One region of the Kitasatospora sp. NPDC093550 genome, then DNA from elsewhere that is predicted to be linked to it. Evidence: predicted binding sites of a transcription regulator. Region 1 holds the regulator's gene; the other holds the start of a gene.
What was found. Region 1 encodes HspR, which represses chaperone genes until heat shock. Its sites were predicted from a motif close to TTGAGNNNNNNNNNCTCAA; they were not measured.

Region 1 (7,589 bases):
ACACCACGATCCCGACCAAGCGCTCCGAGATCTTCACCACGGCCGAGGACAACCAGCCGTCCGTGCAGATCCAGGTCTACCAGGGCGAGCGCGAGATCGCGGCGTACAACAAGAAGCTGGGCATGTTCGAGCTGACCGGCCTGCCGCCGGCGCCGCGCGGCCTGCCGCAGATCGAGGTCACCTTCGACATCGACGCCAACGGCATCATGCACGTCGGCGCGAAGGACCTCGGCACCGGCAAGGAGCAGAAGATGACCGTCACCGGCGGCTCCTCGCTGCCGAAGGACGAGGTCGACCGCATGCGCCGCGAGGCCGAGCAGTACGCCGAGGACGACCACAAGCGCCGCGAGGCCGTCGAGACCCGCAACTCCGCCGAGCAGCTCGTCTACTCGACCGAGAAGTTCATCGCCGACAACGCCGACAAGCTCCCGGGCGACGTCAAGACCGAGGTCGAGACCGCCATCGGCGAGCTCAAGGAGGCCCTGAAGGGCGAGGACATCGCGAAGATCCGCGAGGCCTCGGAGAAGGTCTCCACCACCGCGCAGAAGCTCGGCCAGGCGCTCTACGCCAACGCCGACGCCGCCGGTGCCGCCGCGGCCGGCGACTCCGCCCAGGCCAAGGCCGAGGACGACGTCGTCGACGCCGAGATCGTGGACGACGAGAAGCCCAAGGGCGGTGCGTCGGCATGACGGACAAGCCGCAGGGCGGCAAGCCCGGCGACGACTCCGCCGCCGAGGAGGCCGTGATCAAGGCCGCCGAGGAGGCCGCGGCGGCCGGTGCCGCCGAGGGCGCCTCGGAGGAGCTCGCCACCGCCAAGCGCGAACTGGCCGAGCGGACCGGCGACCTGCAGCGCCTGCAGGCCGAGTACCAGAACTACCGCAAGCGGGTCGAGCGCGACCGGCTGACCGTCCGCGAGATCGCGGTCTCCAACATCCTGGAGTCCCTGATCCCGGTCCTGGACGACATCGGCCGCGCCCGCGAGCACGGCGAGGTCACGGGCGGCTTCAAGTCCGTCGCCGAGTCGCTGGAGACGGTCGTCGCCAAGCTGGGCCTGCAGCAGTTCGGCAAGGAGGGCGAGCCCTTCGACCCGACCATGCACGAGGCGCTGATGCACAGCTACTCCTCGGACGTCACCGAGGACACCTGCGTGCAGATCCTCCAGCCCGGCTACCGCATCGGCGAGCGGATCATCCGCCCGGCGATGGTCGCCGTCGCGGAGCCCCAGCCGGGCACCCAGACGGCCGCCGGCCCGGACGCCGAGACGAAGTCCGGCGAAACGGACAAGTCCGACGGTGGCTCGGACAGCTGACAAGCTGTGACAGCTGACAACCAGTGCGCTGCGGAGTCGTACGCCGGCCAGTACGGCGGCCGGCTCCGCAGCGCTCTGTCGACGGCGGCGCGTTCCACCGCTGTTGACAGCACAGTGACGATGGACATCGGGAGGTGGCGGGAGCCGTGAGCGAGCGCAGCATGGGGGTCCCCCCTGCCGAAGGCTGGGGAACCGTTGAGGGGTGCGTGGTCCGCTCAGCCGCCGCCGGGCGCAGCGAGGTGGACGCATGAGCGGTAAGGACTACGTGGAGAAGGACTACTACAAGGTCCTCGGCGTGCCCAAGGACGCCACCGCCACCGAGATCAAGAAGACCTACCGCAAGCTCGCGCGCGAGTTCCACCCCGACGCCAACAAGGGTGACGCCAAGGCCGAGGAGCGGTTCAAGGACATCTCCGAGGCGTACGACGTCCTGTCCGACGAGAAGCGCCGCAAGGAGTACGACGAGGCCCGCAGCCTCTTCGCCAACGGCGGCTTCCGGGCCGGCGGCCCCGGCGGCACCGGCAGCTACAGCTTCGACTTCGGCGACCTCTTCAGCGGCAACCAGGGCGGCAGCGGCGGCGGGCTCGGCGACGTCTTCGGCGGCCTCTTCAACCGCGGCGGCACCCGGCAGGCCCAGCCCCGGCGCGGCGCCGACGTCGAGACCGAGGTGACGCTCTCCTTCGAGGAGGCGGTCGACGGCGCCACCGTCCCGCTGCGGATGACCAGCCAGGCGCCCTGCCGCACCTGCAACGGCACCGGCGCCAAGTCCGGCACCACCCCCCGGGTCTGTCCCACCTGCGTCGGCGCGGGCACCGTCAGCCGCGGCCAGGGCGCGTTCGCGCTCTCCGAGCCGTGCAAGGACTGCCGCGGCCGGGGCATGATCGTCGACGACCCGTGCACCGACTGCCACGGCAGCGGCCGGGCCAGCTCGGCCCGCACCATGCAGGTCCGCATCCCGGCCGGCGTCCAGGCCGACCAGCGCATCCGGCTCAAGGGCAAGGGCGCCCAGGGCGAACGCGGCGGCCAGCCCGGCGACCTCTACGTCACCGTGCACGTCGACCCGCACCCGGTCTTCGGCCGCAAGGGCGACAACCTCACCGTCACCGTCCCGGTCACCTTCCCCGAGGCCGCCCTCGGCGCCACCATCGAGGTCCCCACCCTCGGCGGCCCCTCCGTGAAGCTCAAGCTGCCCCCGGGCAGCGCCAACGGCCTCACCATGCGCGCCCGCGGCAAGGGCGCCACCCGCAAGGACGGCACCCGCGGCGACCTCCTCGTCACCGTCGAGGTCGTGGTGCCCCAGCACGTCACCGGCGACGCGCTGGACGCCCTGGAGCAGTACCGCGAGGCCACCGCCTCCGACGATCCGCGAGCAGCCCTCTTCCGGGCGGCGAAGGGAGCGTGACGACCAGATGTCCCCGATGAACCCGGTCAACCCGGTCACCCCCGAGGGCCCGATCGGCCCCGGCCTCGGCGAAGGCCTGCCCGGCGACGGCACCCGCCGCCCCCGCCGGGCCCCCTCGGCCGCACCGCCGTACGTCCTCACCGAGGACACCCCGGTGTACGTCATCTCGGTGGCCGCCGAACTGTCCGGCCTGCACCCGCAGACCCTGCGCCAGTACGACCGCCTCGGCCTCGTCTGCCCCGACCGCACCGCCGGCCGCGGGCGCCGCTACTCCGCCCGCGACATCCAGCAGCTGCGCGAGGTCCAGCGGCTCTCCCAGGACGAGGGCATCAACCTGGCGGGCATCAAGCGGATCATCGAGCTGGAGAACCAGGTCACCGCCCTCCAGTCCCGCGTCGCCGAACTCGTCGACTCCCTGGAAGGCGCCGCCACCGCCCTCCAGCAGCGCGAGGCCGCCGTCCACGCCTCCTACCGCCGCGACCTCGTCCCGTACCAGCCCCCCACCCCCCAGTCCAGCGCCCTCGTCGTCTGGCGCCCCAAGCGCTGACCGACACCCGCCCGGCCCGCCGCCGGCCCCCTCCTGTCCGGGGGGTGCCGGCGGCTCGGCCTTGGTGAGAGAGTATCGACCTGGCGATCGGCCTAGCTCACGGGACACTAGCGATCTCATCGTCAGTAATGGACTCGCGTCCTAGGATCTGATGGAACAGGTCCCGGCGGGTTTCGGTCAACGGCAAGGAGCCGACATGAGTGGACGAGCTCAACTCGGCCCCATCTCAAATGGGGCACCGATACTCTCGGCAGAAGCTCGCGATCTCTTCTCGCAGATCATCAGGACCGGCGGCCGCACGGTGCGAGATGCAGCAGGCTCTGACGAGTCGAATCCACTGGACGAGTTGATCAGAATCGGACTTCTGGTTCCGGACTCCGATGCCCCGGACATCCTGGTTGCCATCGACCCGACCCAGCTCTCACAGAGCCTCAGCAGTGCGTGGCAGCGGCAGGCACTCGACCTTCTCTCTCGATCGGTTGCCCTGCCCGCCGAATTGAGTGAACTTGCCCAGGAATTCCACACACCCGGACAGGGTGGCGGCTCGATCGAATACGTTCATGGAAAGGTGCTCATAAACCAGAAGATGCAGCAGTACGCCGACGCAGGCGCAGAAGAGGCCCTAGCTCTTCAACCCGGTGGCCCGAGACCTCCCGAGCTACTGGCCTCGGTGATCGACCGAGACCTCGCCATGCTGAACAATGGCACAGAGATTCGCACGATTTACCACGCGAGCACGCGCTACCACCAGCCCACGCGAGACTATGTGGCACGTCTCGCCAAGGCCGGGGGCCAGTACCGGACTCTTGACGAGCCCTACACCCGCCTCATCGTGATAGACCGAAAGATTGCCGTCATTCCAGTCGCGCACGACTTGAACTCGGCCGCCTTCATTCATGAACCTGCAGTGGCAAACTACCTCGCCGAACAGGTCTTCGAGCCAAGCTGGAGCCGCGCCCTCGACTTCGACGGAGATCGCACAGTCCCTCAACAAGTCGTCTCACGACTCCGCCAAACAATCATTGAGCTGCTGCTCGCGGGAACCAACCACAGAGTGATCGCAAGGCGTCTGGGCATCAGCGAGCGAACCCTCGCGCGCCACATCGCCGAGATGCGCGAGGAGCACAATGTGGATTCCTTGTTCCAGCTCGGATACGCGCTCGCACAGGCGGAAGCCGCTGACAGGAAGCGGCTGTAGAGCCGCACCCCGCAACAACCAGCGCCAGATCGAGACCCTGGCGAGATTAGACAGATTTACTCTGCATGCGAATCAGATCATCCACAATGAAGGCTGGTCAGCGATCGACCCCGGCCGCCAGGCCTTGACGTACGCAGCTAGCCCCAGCTGATGTCATCCATGGCAGAGGCCGCGGCAGCCACCGACGAATCAGAGGGGGCGTCCGCAGGGTCGACAGCGAGACAGGCGCCTAGCAATGCAGCCACACCGACGGCAAGAGGCAGAACGGCCTTACGGACAAAACGGCACAAGTTAGACATACCCGCCCCTTCCGTCATCTGCTTCGAACGCAGCATCAAGACAAACTTATCGACCACATGTTGCCTTAGGGCGTGCGAGCCTGCCAACACCTGCGCGCCTGCGGATGCGTCATCTCACTGCCAGGCATCCACATGACACCGGGAAACCCTGGACGCGGCAGGCGCCCTCGATGGACGATCAGTTCGCCCCCGATAGTCCAGCACCAGTCGACAATTCTGTTGCTGTACTGTCAATTGAACCCAGCAGGGCACCGGACAACTTGAAGCAGCAACCACTCTCAACGCCTGCCGGCGCCACTTCCTAACCCGGTCGGCCTTCCCCCGGAGTCGACATGACTGAGCCCTACCTGCGTCACCACGACAGCCAGGCCCCTGAGGGCCGGCGTGCGCGTGTGTTCCTGGCCGCGCCGCTGATGCGGCTGACCGGCCCGGCCGACAGCGTGGTGACGCTCGCCAGCCGGACGCGGCTGACGACGCTTCGCACCACCCTGCTCCGCAGCGGTGCCGCCGTGTACAGCGCGCACCACAGTGACGCCTGGACCATCTCCGGCCGCGCTCCGGAGCCCCGCGTTCCGTCCGACTTCCGCGCCCTGCAGTCCGCGGACCTCGTGTTCGCCTACGTGGGAGCGCCGCTCTCGGCCGGTGTGAGCCTGGAGCTGGGCTGGGCCTCGGCGCTGCGGAAGCCGATCGTCCTCCTCGTCGACGAGGCCATCACCCACAACCCGCTGATCGCCACCATCGAGCAGGTCGCCCCCGTCCTGCCGCTGGTCTTCGACGACACCTGGTCGCAGGAGGCCCTCAACCACACGGTCGAGACCGCCCTGGACTGGGCCGGCATGGCCCTCTCCCTGCGCGAGGGATTCTGGACCGCCCCCGGCGAGCAGTTCACCGTCCCCCGGCAGCAGCCCCCGGTCCCCGGCTACTGGCCGGCCGCCACCGGCTGAGCAGCGCTCAGCCACCGGACTCCCCCGTCCGGGCTCCCCGCATCTGCCAGCCCAGTTGGAACAGCGTCTCCGCGTCGTACAGCTCACGCAGCCGGGCGATGTGACCGGCGACCGTCCGTTCGCTCAGTCCCATCCGGCTGGCGATCGCCCGCTGCGTGAGCCCGCGGGAGAGCAGACGGCCCACCTGCTCCAGGGTCGTGGACCCGGTGGATCCGTCGACGAGCGCCTCCCAGTCCACCACCTGGGCCTGCTCCCACTGCCGTTCGAAGACGCCCACCAGGTAGGCGACCATCGCCGGATCCTCCACCACAGCGGCCACCGTGTGATCGGCGGTGGCCGGGATCAGCGCGACGGCCCGGTCGAAGATCAGCGTCTTGGTGAACGGTCCGTCCAGCAGCCGGATCGGGGCACCGACCCGCGTGGACTGCGCCGCGTACTCGACGGTTCGCGGATCGGAGCAGGCCGAGGGCTCGAAGATGGTGTGCATGGCGCCGCCCCCCTCGACGTAGCGACGGGCCTGGTCCAGCGCGTCCGCCATGTGGTCGTGCGGTCGGGGCCCGCCCGGTTGGGCGGCCAGTGCTTCGTGCGGGTAGTCCCTGGTCGTCTGCGAAATCAGGTGCCGGATCTCGACCATGCCCGACACGCGCCGTATGCCACGGCCCGACGGACGCCGGCGAGGCGCCGAATCGTAGGCCTGCGCCAGATCGTCCAGCAGGTCCGGGACCAGCGCGGCCCGGGCCAGCAGGCGGGCGCTCTCCTCGCGGAGGTCGGCACCGATGCGCTCGCCGACGGTCCGCGGGTTCACCGCGCTGTAGGCGCTGTCGGCGATACGGAAGGCCAGCAGGCCGAGGTCGGCGAGTTGCTTGACCGCCGGTTCGTCCTCGGGGCGGATGTCGCCGAGGTGGATGCGGCCGCCTTCCTTGAGGATCTCCCGGTAGAACGCGCGGGCAGCCTCGGGCAGGTCGAGTTCAGGCATCACGGGCTCCCCTCATCTGCCACCCGAGCTGGAACAGCGTCTCGGCGTCGTACGACTCCCGCAGGCGGGCGATGTGGCCGGCGACGGTGCGTTCGCTGAGGCCCAGGCGGGTGGCGATGGCGCGTTGGGTGAGGCCCTGGGCCAGGAGGCGGGCGGTGTGGTGGTGGGTGGGTGGCTCGGTGGAACCGGCCGCCGAAGCAGACCAGTTGAGTCCTTCGGCGCGCTCCCACAGCTGCTCGAAGGTGTCGACCACGAAGGCGACCGTCGAGGGGTCGTCGACCACGGCGGCACTGGTGTGGTCGGAGGCGGCGGGGATGACGGCGACCTTGCGGTCGAAGACGAGGAGCCGTTCGTAGGGTTCGGCGAGCAGTCGGACCCGGGCGCCGTGCCGGGCGCGCAGGGCGAGCCGGCGTTGGACGGTGTGCTCGGTGAGGGCGGCGGGCTGGTGGAGGGCGCGCACCGCGCAGCCGCGGCGGAGCAGGGAGAGGTCCTGGGCGAGGGTTGTCCGGAGGTCGTCGTCGGCCGGGTGGGGGCCGGGCCGGGCGGCGAGGAGTTCCTCCCGGCACTCGGAGACGAGTCGGGAGATGCGTCGGCGGATGGCGGCGGTGCCGTCGACGTGGACGGCCTCGCCCGGTCCGTGGGGGCGGCGGACGGCCTCGTAGGCGGGGGTGAGCGGGGCGAGGGTGGCGGAGAGCCGTTCGGCGTGCTGGAGCAGTCGGGTGGCGCGGGTGCGCAGTTCGGCGCCGATGCGGTCGCCGAGGGCGCGCGGGTTGGCGGCGGTCCAGCCGGTGGGGGTGGCGGTGAGGAGGCCGCGGGCGACGAGCGCGGCGAAGGCGGCGCGGTCGGCGGGGGCGAGGTCGTCGGGGCGCAGTCGGCCGCCGGCCCGGACGGCGGCGCGGTAGAGGGCCCGTTCG
Region 2 (7,589 bases), on a different contig from region 1:
CACCAGGCCGCCGGCGATCAGCTGTTCGGTGAGCGAGGAGACCGCGGCCCTGGTCAGCCCGGTCTCGGCGGCGACCTCGGCGCGCGAGCGCGGGCCGCTCGCGATCACCCCCAGGACCAGGGCCAGATTGGCCCGGCGCATGCCCTGCTGGCTGGCCGGCCCGGTCCGCGGGGCGTCCGGCTCCAGCATCCGGCTCACCTCGCCCTTCACGGCGCGTCCTGCGGGACGTCGGCGGCGGTGCAGCCGGACTCCGACGCCGCCGTCCGGGCCGGCGCGGGCTCGGGCTCGGGCTCGGGCTCGGGCTCGGGCTCGGGCTCGGCGGCGGGGCGCTCGGCGAGCCGGGTGAAGACCCACCGCTGCATCGCCCAGAAGCGGAACAGCATCGCCACGAAGGTGCCGACGACCATGCCGCTCACGAAGTCGGCGACCTCCTGGACGACGGAGCTGACGTACGGCTCGCGCAGGTCCAGGAGGTAGCGGGAGATCACCAGCGGCAGGTCGTTGACGCCGATCGCCACCGCGCTGACCAGGAAGAACAGCAGGGCCTCACGCTGACGGCCGCCGGCCCGGAAGGCCCAGCGGCGGTTCAGCACGTAGGAGACGGCGGTGGCGATCACGGTCGCGACGGTCAGCGCGACCACCGGCTTGTGCTGCAGCACGGTGAACTTGAGCTGGAGGTTGACCACCACGGTGAGCACGAAGCAGGTGCCCCCGACCAGCAGGAACTTCACCAGCCGGCGGTGGCGCACCAGGAAGGGGCGCAGCCGGTCCGGCACCCGGGCCAGGGCGCGCTGCGTGGGGGACGGCACCTCCGCAGTCTCGCACGCGGAGATGCCGTCGGCCCCTCAGATCACCGGATCACCGCTCAGGCGGCGGCGACCAGCACCTCGGCCGGCTCCAGCGCCAGCTCCAGCACCTCGCGGACGTCCGCCACCGGGTGGACGGTGAGCCGCTCCAGCACCTCGGCCGGGACGTCGTCCAGGTCGGCCTCGTTGCGCTTGGGGATGATCACCGTGGTGATCCCGGCCCGGTCGGCGGCGAGCAGCTTCTGCTTCACCCCGCCGATCGGCAGCACCCGCCCGGTCAGCGACACCTCGCCCGTCATCGCCACGTCGGTGCGCACCTTGCGGCCGGAGAGCAGCGAGGCCAGCGCCGTGGTCATGGTGATGCCGGCGCTCGGCCCGTCCTTGGGGACGGCTCCGGCCGGGACGTGCAGGTGCACGCCGCGGTCGCGCAGCGAGGTGACCGGCAGTTCCAGCTCGGCGCCGCGCGAGCGCAGGTAGGAGAGCGCGATGTGCGCGGACTCCTTCATCACGTCGCCCAGCTGCCCGGTGAGGGTCAGCCCGGTGCCGCCGGTCTCGGCGTCGGCCAGCGAGGCCTCGATGTAGAGGACGTCGCCGCCGGCGCCGGTCACCGCGAGGCCGGTGGCCACGCCGGGGACGGCGGTGCGGCGCTCGGCCGGCTCCTGGGCGGCCTCCGGCACGTGGTGCGGCCTGCCGATCAGGGCGCGCAGGTCCTCCGCGCCGACCGCGGCGGGCAGCTCGCGCTCGCCCAGCTCGGCCTGTGCGGCGATCTTGCGCAGCACCCGGGCGATCGAGCGCTCCAGGTTCCGCACGCCCGCCTCGCGGGTGTACTCCCCGGCGAGCCGGCGCAGCGCCGTCTCGTCCACGCTGACCTGCTCGCCGCCGAGGCCGGCCTTCTCCAGCTGGCGCGGGAGCAGGTGGTCACGGGCGATGACGACCTTCTCGTCCTCGGTGTAGCCGTCCAGCCGGACCAGCTCCATCCGGTCGAGCAGCGGCTCGGGGATGGCCTCCAGCACGTTGGCGGTGGCGAGGAAGACGACGTCGGAGAGGTCGAGCTCGACCTCCAGGTAGTGGTCCCTGAAGGTGTGGTTCTGCGCCGGGTCCAGCACCTCCAGCAGGGCGGCGGCCGGGTCGCCGCGGTAGTCGGAGCCGACCTTGTCGATCTCGTCGAGCAGGACCACCGGGTTCATCGAGCCGGCCTCCTTGATCGCCCGGACCAGGCGGCCCGGCTGCGCGCCGACGTAGGTGCGCCGGTGGCCGCGGATCTCGGCCTCGTCCCGGACGCCGCCGAGCGCGACCCGGACGAAGCTGCGGCCCATGGCGCGGGCCACCGACTCGCCGAGCGAGGTCTTGCCGACGCCGGGCGGGCCGACCAGGGCGAGCACCGCTCCCCCGCGGCGGCCGCCCACCAGGCCGAGCCCCCGGTCGGCCCGGCGCTTGCGGACGGCCAGGTACTCGACGATGCGGTCCTTCACGTCGGCCAGGCCGGCGTGGTCGGCGTCCAGCACCGCGCGGGCGCCGGCGATGTCGTACGCGTCCTCGGTGCGCTCGCTCCAGGGCAGCTCCAGGACGGTGTCCAGCCAGGTGCGGATCCAGGAGCCCTCGGGCGACTGGTCGGAGGCCCGCTCCAGCTTGTCGACCTCCTTGAGCGCGGCCTCGCGGACCTTCTCCGGAAGGTCCGCGGCCTCGACCCGGGCGCGGTAGTCGCCCTCCTCGTCGGCCGGGTCCCCGTTCAGCTCGGCCAGCTCCTTGCGGACGGCCTCCAGCTGGCGGCGGAGCAGGAACTCCTTCTGCTGCTTGGCCACGCCCTCCTCGACGTCCTTGCGGATGGTGTCGTTGACCTCCTCCTCGGCGAGGTGGTCGCGCAGCAGCGTCAGCGCGTACTCCAGGCGGGCGACCTGGTCGGCCTCCAGCAGCACCTTGAGCTTCTGCTCGGCGGTGGCGAAGGGCGCGTAGCCGATGTTGTCGGCGAGCTCGCCGACGCCCTCGATCTGGGCGACCCGGTCCACGATCTGCCAGGCGCCGCGCTTGCGCAGCCACTGGGTGGACAGCGCCTTGTACTCCCTGACCAGCTCGGCGGCCCGGCCGGCCACCGGCATGCCGACCGAGGACTCCTTGAAGGGCGTGGTCTCCACCCAGAGGGCGGCGCCGGGGCCGGTGGTGCCGACCCCGATCCGGACCCGGCGCACGGCGCGCACCAGCGCCGCCGGGTCGCCGTCAGCCAGCCGGCCGACCTGCTCCACGGTGGCCAGCGTGCCGACCGCCGCGTACGAGCCGTCCACCCGCGGGACCAGCAGGACCTGCGGCTTGCCGCCGCCGGCGGCCGCGGCACGGGCGGCCTCGACCGCGGCGCGCACCTCGGTGTCCTTGAGGTCCAGCGGTACGACCATGCCCGGCAGGACGACCTCGTCGTCGAGCGGCAGCACGGGCAGGGTGAGCGGTGTGGACGTCGATGCCATGATCTCTCCCCAGTCAGTGAACTTGAGTCGACCTGACTAAGGCTTGACGGGCACCGAATGTTCCCGCGACTTGGTTCGCCGTGAGCGAACAGGATCCGGCCGGGGAACGCCTCGGGCGGCGCCGTCAAAAGAGCGTCGGGGGAACACCGCACGGGCCCCGGGAAGTCCTCAGCGCGCGGTCCGCACGCGCGCCGGCGCGGCCCCGCCGGCCGTCGCCGCGGCCGGACGCGGCCGGGGCGGGCGCCGCTCGACCCGGCGCAGCCAGCGCCACAGCGCGACCCCGGCGAGCACCGCCGCGGGGTGCCCCACCGCGGTGACCACGTCCTCGTCGGAGGCGATCTGCCCGGCGATCATCGCCCCGGCACCGCCCAGCGCCAGCAGCCGCCCGCGCCAGGAGAGCAGTCCGGCCACCGCGCCCAGACAGGCGAGCACGCCGTAGCTGACCCCGATGTCCAGGTGGTCCATCACCTCGGGCGCCATCCGCCCGGCCCCGACGGCCGTGATCACCACGCCCTGGGAGAGCAGCGTGGCCGCGACGTGGCCGACCGCGAAGACGGCCGCGGCCCTGGCGGGCCCGACCTTGCGCTCCAGCGGCGCGAGGGTGAAGGCGAATCCCCACAGGTAGGGCATCCACACCTCACCGGCCACCCAGAAACCACTCAGGACCAGGGCCCGCAGCGGGTGCTGCAGCAGGTTGTGCCCGTCGGAACTGGAAGCCTCCTGCAAGCGCTGCACGAGTTCCGGGTCCGCGAATTTCGCGAAGGTCGTGGTGGCGCCCACGACGGCGAGGTATCCGAGCGTGAAGGGATTGCGCCGGGGCGTCGGCACCCGGTCCAGCAGCCATTGCGCGACACCGGAACGCAGCCCGTGGCGGAGCATTCCGTACGGCACTCCCGCGGGCGCGCGCCCGTCGGGGGCCCGCCGCAGTCCCGCCATGCCGCCTCCGCTCCACACCGCGGCCACCGGCCCCCGCCCGGTGCCCGACGCACCGGCACGCACCACGGGTTCCGCCCGAACGGGTGTTGTCGTGCCCACGGTACGTCGAGGTTCTGGGAGACAGCTGGGAAAAGCCCGTGAAGACCGTCGACGTAGCGGACCGCAGGATTCCCGATATTGGTCCAGACCTTCTTCCCATTGACCTGTCAGTAGGGCCTCTGACCGGCGACTTGGCGTCAAGTCGACTGCATACGTACCGTTACGCGGTGAAAATTCGCCGGGTAAGGTACCGGTCCGTGCCCACTCGTGCAGTGGGTCCGCGGGCGGCTCGAACAGCCGGCCCACGGGCCGGAAACGTCCGGTCCACCTGCCGGAAAGCATCCGCTGTCCGTACGCTGCGAAGTGCGCGGGAGAAGTGGGCGGCCGACCAATCCGTCCTCGCCTCCCGATCGCGCGACGGGACGGCGGACCCGGCACAGTCCACGACGGAACAAGACTACGAGCGGAGCCCCGCCATCCCCACAGGTGGCCGGCCCGCAGCCCTGGGGGCGGTGGCGTGACCGTGACAGAAATTCAGCAGGACAACCACAACGCCGGCGGAGCGGTGAGCAGCCAGCGCAGAGTGCTGGTGGTGGAGGACGAGCCCACGATCGCCGAGTCGATCGCGGCCCGACTGGGCGCGGAGGGCTTCAAGGTCGCCGTGGCCCACGACGGCCCCGGCGCGGTCGACGGCTTCCACACCTGGCAGCCGGACCTCGTCGTCCTCGACATCATGCTGCCCGGCTTCGACGGCCTGGAGGTGTGCCGCCGGATCCAGGCCCAACGCCCGGTACCGGTGCTGATGCTGACCGCCCGCGACGACGAGACGGACCTGCTGGTCGGCCTCGGCGTCGGTGCGGACGACTACATGACCAAGCCGTTCTCCATGCGCGAACTGGCCGCCCGGGTCAACGTGCTGCTGCGCCGCGTCGAGCGCGCCCAGCAGGCCGCCCGGACGCCCGCGCTCGGCAGCCTGCGCTTCGGCGAACTGGAGATCGACCACGTGCAGCGCCGGGTCCGGCTGGCCTCGGGCGACGTCCACCTGACGCCGACCGAGTTCGACCTGCTCGCCTGCCTGGCCGCCCAGCCGCGCGCGGTGCTCACCCGCGAGCAGCTGCTGGCCGAGGTCTGGGACTGGACCGACGCCTCCGGCACCCGCACCGTGGACAGCCACGTCAAGGCGCTGCGCCGGAAGATCGGCGCCAGCTGGATCCGCACCGTGCACGGTGTCGGGTACGCGCTGGAGGCCCCGCTCTCCTGACGGCGGACCTCGGGCGACGGGCCACCGGGGGGCCCTCGTCCCGAACGACGCCGTCCACCACACGGGGACCACAGGGACCGATGACCTTTCCACAGCAACGCAACGGGGAACCCGACCGCGCACGGCCGCAGACCCTCGTCGCCCGTGCCGCCCACCGGGTCTGGACCGACATCCGGCCGCTCGACCCGGTCCGCTCGATCAAGGGCAAACTCGCCCTGCTCGTGATCGTCTCCGTGTTCCTGGCCACCGGGATGGTGGTCGTGGCGATCCGGTCCGAGACCCAGATCCGGATCATCATGGTCTTCTCCATGATCGCCTCGCTGCTGTTCATGCAGTTCCTCGCGCACGGGCTGACCGCCCCCCTGCGCGAGATGACCGAGGCCGCCAGGGCGATGGCCTCCGGTGACTACAGCCGCCGGGTCGAGGTGAGCTCGCGCGACGAGATCGGCGAGCTGGCCGCCGCCTTCAACGCGATGGCCGCCGACCTGGAAGCCGCCGACCAGCACCGCCGCGAGCTGGTCGCCAACGTCTCGCACGAGCTGCGCACGCCGATCGCCGCGCTGCGCGCCGTCCTGGAGAACGTGGTCGACGGCGTCGTCCAGCCCAACCCGGCGACGCTGGGGGCGGCCCTGGAGCAGACCGAGCGGCTCGGCCGCCTGGTCACCCACCTGCTCGACCTCTCCAAGATCGACGACGGCGTGGTCGACCTGGACGCCCGGCCCTTCGAGGTCCGCGAGTTCCTGGACGGCGTGCTGCGCGGGGTCACGGTGGACGGCGCGACGGCCGGCGGGGCCTTCTCCCGGCGCGGGGACGTCCGACTGGCCCTGGAGGTCAGCCCGGCCGGCCTGACCGGCGTGGCGGACCCGGAACGGCTCCACCAGGTGGTCGCCAACCTGGTCGACAACGCCTGCAAGCACTCCCCGCCCGGCGGCACCGTGACGGTGCGCGCCCGGCCCGACGGCGAGGACGGCGGGCTGTTGCTGGAGGTCCAGGACGAGGGCCCCGGCATCCCGCTCGCCGACCGCACCCGGGTCTTCGAGCGGTTCAGCCGCAGCGGCACCGCGACGGCCTCCGGTCCGGGCTCGGACGGCGGCACCGGCCTCGGCCTGGCCATCGCCCGCTGGGCGGTGGACCTGCACGGCGGGCGGATCGCGGTGGCCGAGTCGCCGCGCGGCTGCCGGATCGAGGTGCGGCTGCCGGGGCAGCGCCTGGGCGACGGCCGGGACATTTGTCACAGATCCGACACAGACGCATACGAAGATCATTAGAAGATTTCCGTAGGGGTTTGTCCGCTTTGGTCCGCATATGGGCCACGCTCAGGGCCGGTCGGTTCCCCTCAGATACGGCTTTCTAACGTACTTTTTCGGCCAAAGTGCAGGTCAGGACTGTGATCTGGACGACGCCTGGCCCCCGGGGACTGCGCGATCACTGGTCAGGGGCGTAGCCTTAATCCCCGCTGTCCAAACATCCCAAAAGGAAGCGGAAGAGGGCGGTTGCCGCCGTGTCGCCACAGTCCCCTGAAACCCCCAACAGCTCGGCAAGTTCCACTGGCTTCGGCCCCAATGAGTGGCTCGTCGACGAGATCTACCAGCAGTACCTCCAGGACCCGAACTCGGTCGACCGAGCCTGGTGGGACTTTTTCGCCGACTACAAGCCCGGTACCGAGGTGACCCCAGTGACCCAGGCCGCGACCCAGGCCGGCTCCACGCCGACCCCTGCCGCTGCCCCCGCGCCCGCCGCCGCTCCGGCCCCGGCAGCCCCGGCCGCTCCGGCCCCGGCTGCCGTCCCGGCGGCCCCGGCCGCCCCGGCCCCGCTCGCCGCCGCGCCCGCCGCGCCCCCGGCCCCGAAGGCCGCCGCTCCGGCCCCGGCCGCGCCCGCCGCTCCGGCCGGCCCCGAGCTGGTCCAGCTGCGCGGCCCGGCGAAGGCCGTCGCCAGCAACATGGACGCCTCGCTGGAGGTGCCGACCGCGACCTCGGTCCGCGCCGTCCCGGCGAAGCTGTTGATCGACAACCGCATCGTCATCAACAACCACCTGCAGCGCGCCCGCGGCGGCAAGGTCTCCTTCACCCACCTGATCGGTTACGCCCTGGT

Region 2: the regulator HspR is predicted to act here: its motif matches at 3,285-3,303, upstream of lon (endopeptidase La).

What each region holds. Positions count from the first base shown of each region.
Region 1 is NZ_JBIWJF010000008.1:328,758-336,346, reverse strand. It holds gene dnaK (molecular chaperone DnaK) at 1-689, shown strand, start outside; gene grpE (nucleotide exchange factor GrpE) at 686-1,309, shown strand; gene dnaJ (molecular chaperone DnaJ) at 1,557-2,711, shown strand; gene ACIRD3_RS16020 (heat shock protein transcriptional repressor HspR) at 2,728-3,258, shown strand; gene ACIRD3_RS16015 (helix-turn-helix domain-containing protein) at 3,455-4,456, shown strand; gene ACIRD3_RS16010 (hypothetical protein) at 5,088-5,699, shown strand; gene ACIRD3_RS16005 (LuxR family transcriptional regulator) at 5,707-6,675, opposite strand; gene ACIRD3_RS16000 (helix-turn-helix domain-containing protein) at 6,668-7,589, opposite strand, start outside.
Region 2 is NZ_JBIWJF010000020.1:125,634-133,222, forward strand. It holds gene ACIRD3_RS28520 (ROK family protein) at 1-189, opposite strand, end outside; gene ACIRD3_RS28525 (GtrA family protein) at 207-809, opposite strand; gene lon (endopeptidase La) at 866-3,262, opposite strand; gene ACIRD3_RS28535 (rhomboid-like protein) at 3,431-4,198, opposite strand; gene ACIRD3_RS28540 (response regulator transcription factor) at 4,761-5,498, shown strand; gene ACIRD3_RS28545 (sensor histidine kinase) at 5,579-6,766, shown strand; gene ACIRD3_RS28550 (multifunctional oxoglutarate decarboxylase/oxoglutarate dehydrogenase thiamine pyrophosphate-binding subunit/dihydrolipoyllysine-residue succinyltransferase subunit) at 7,000-7,589, shown strand, end outside.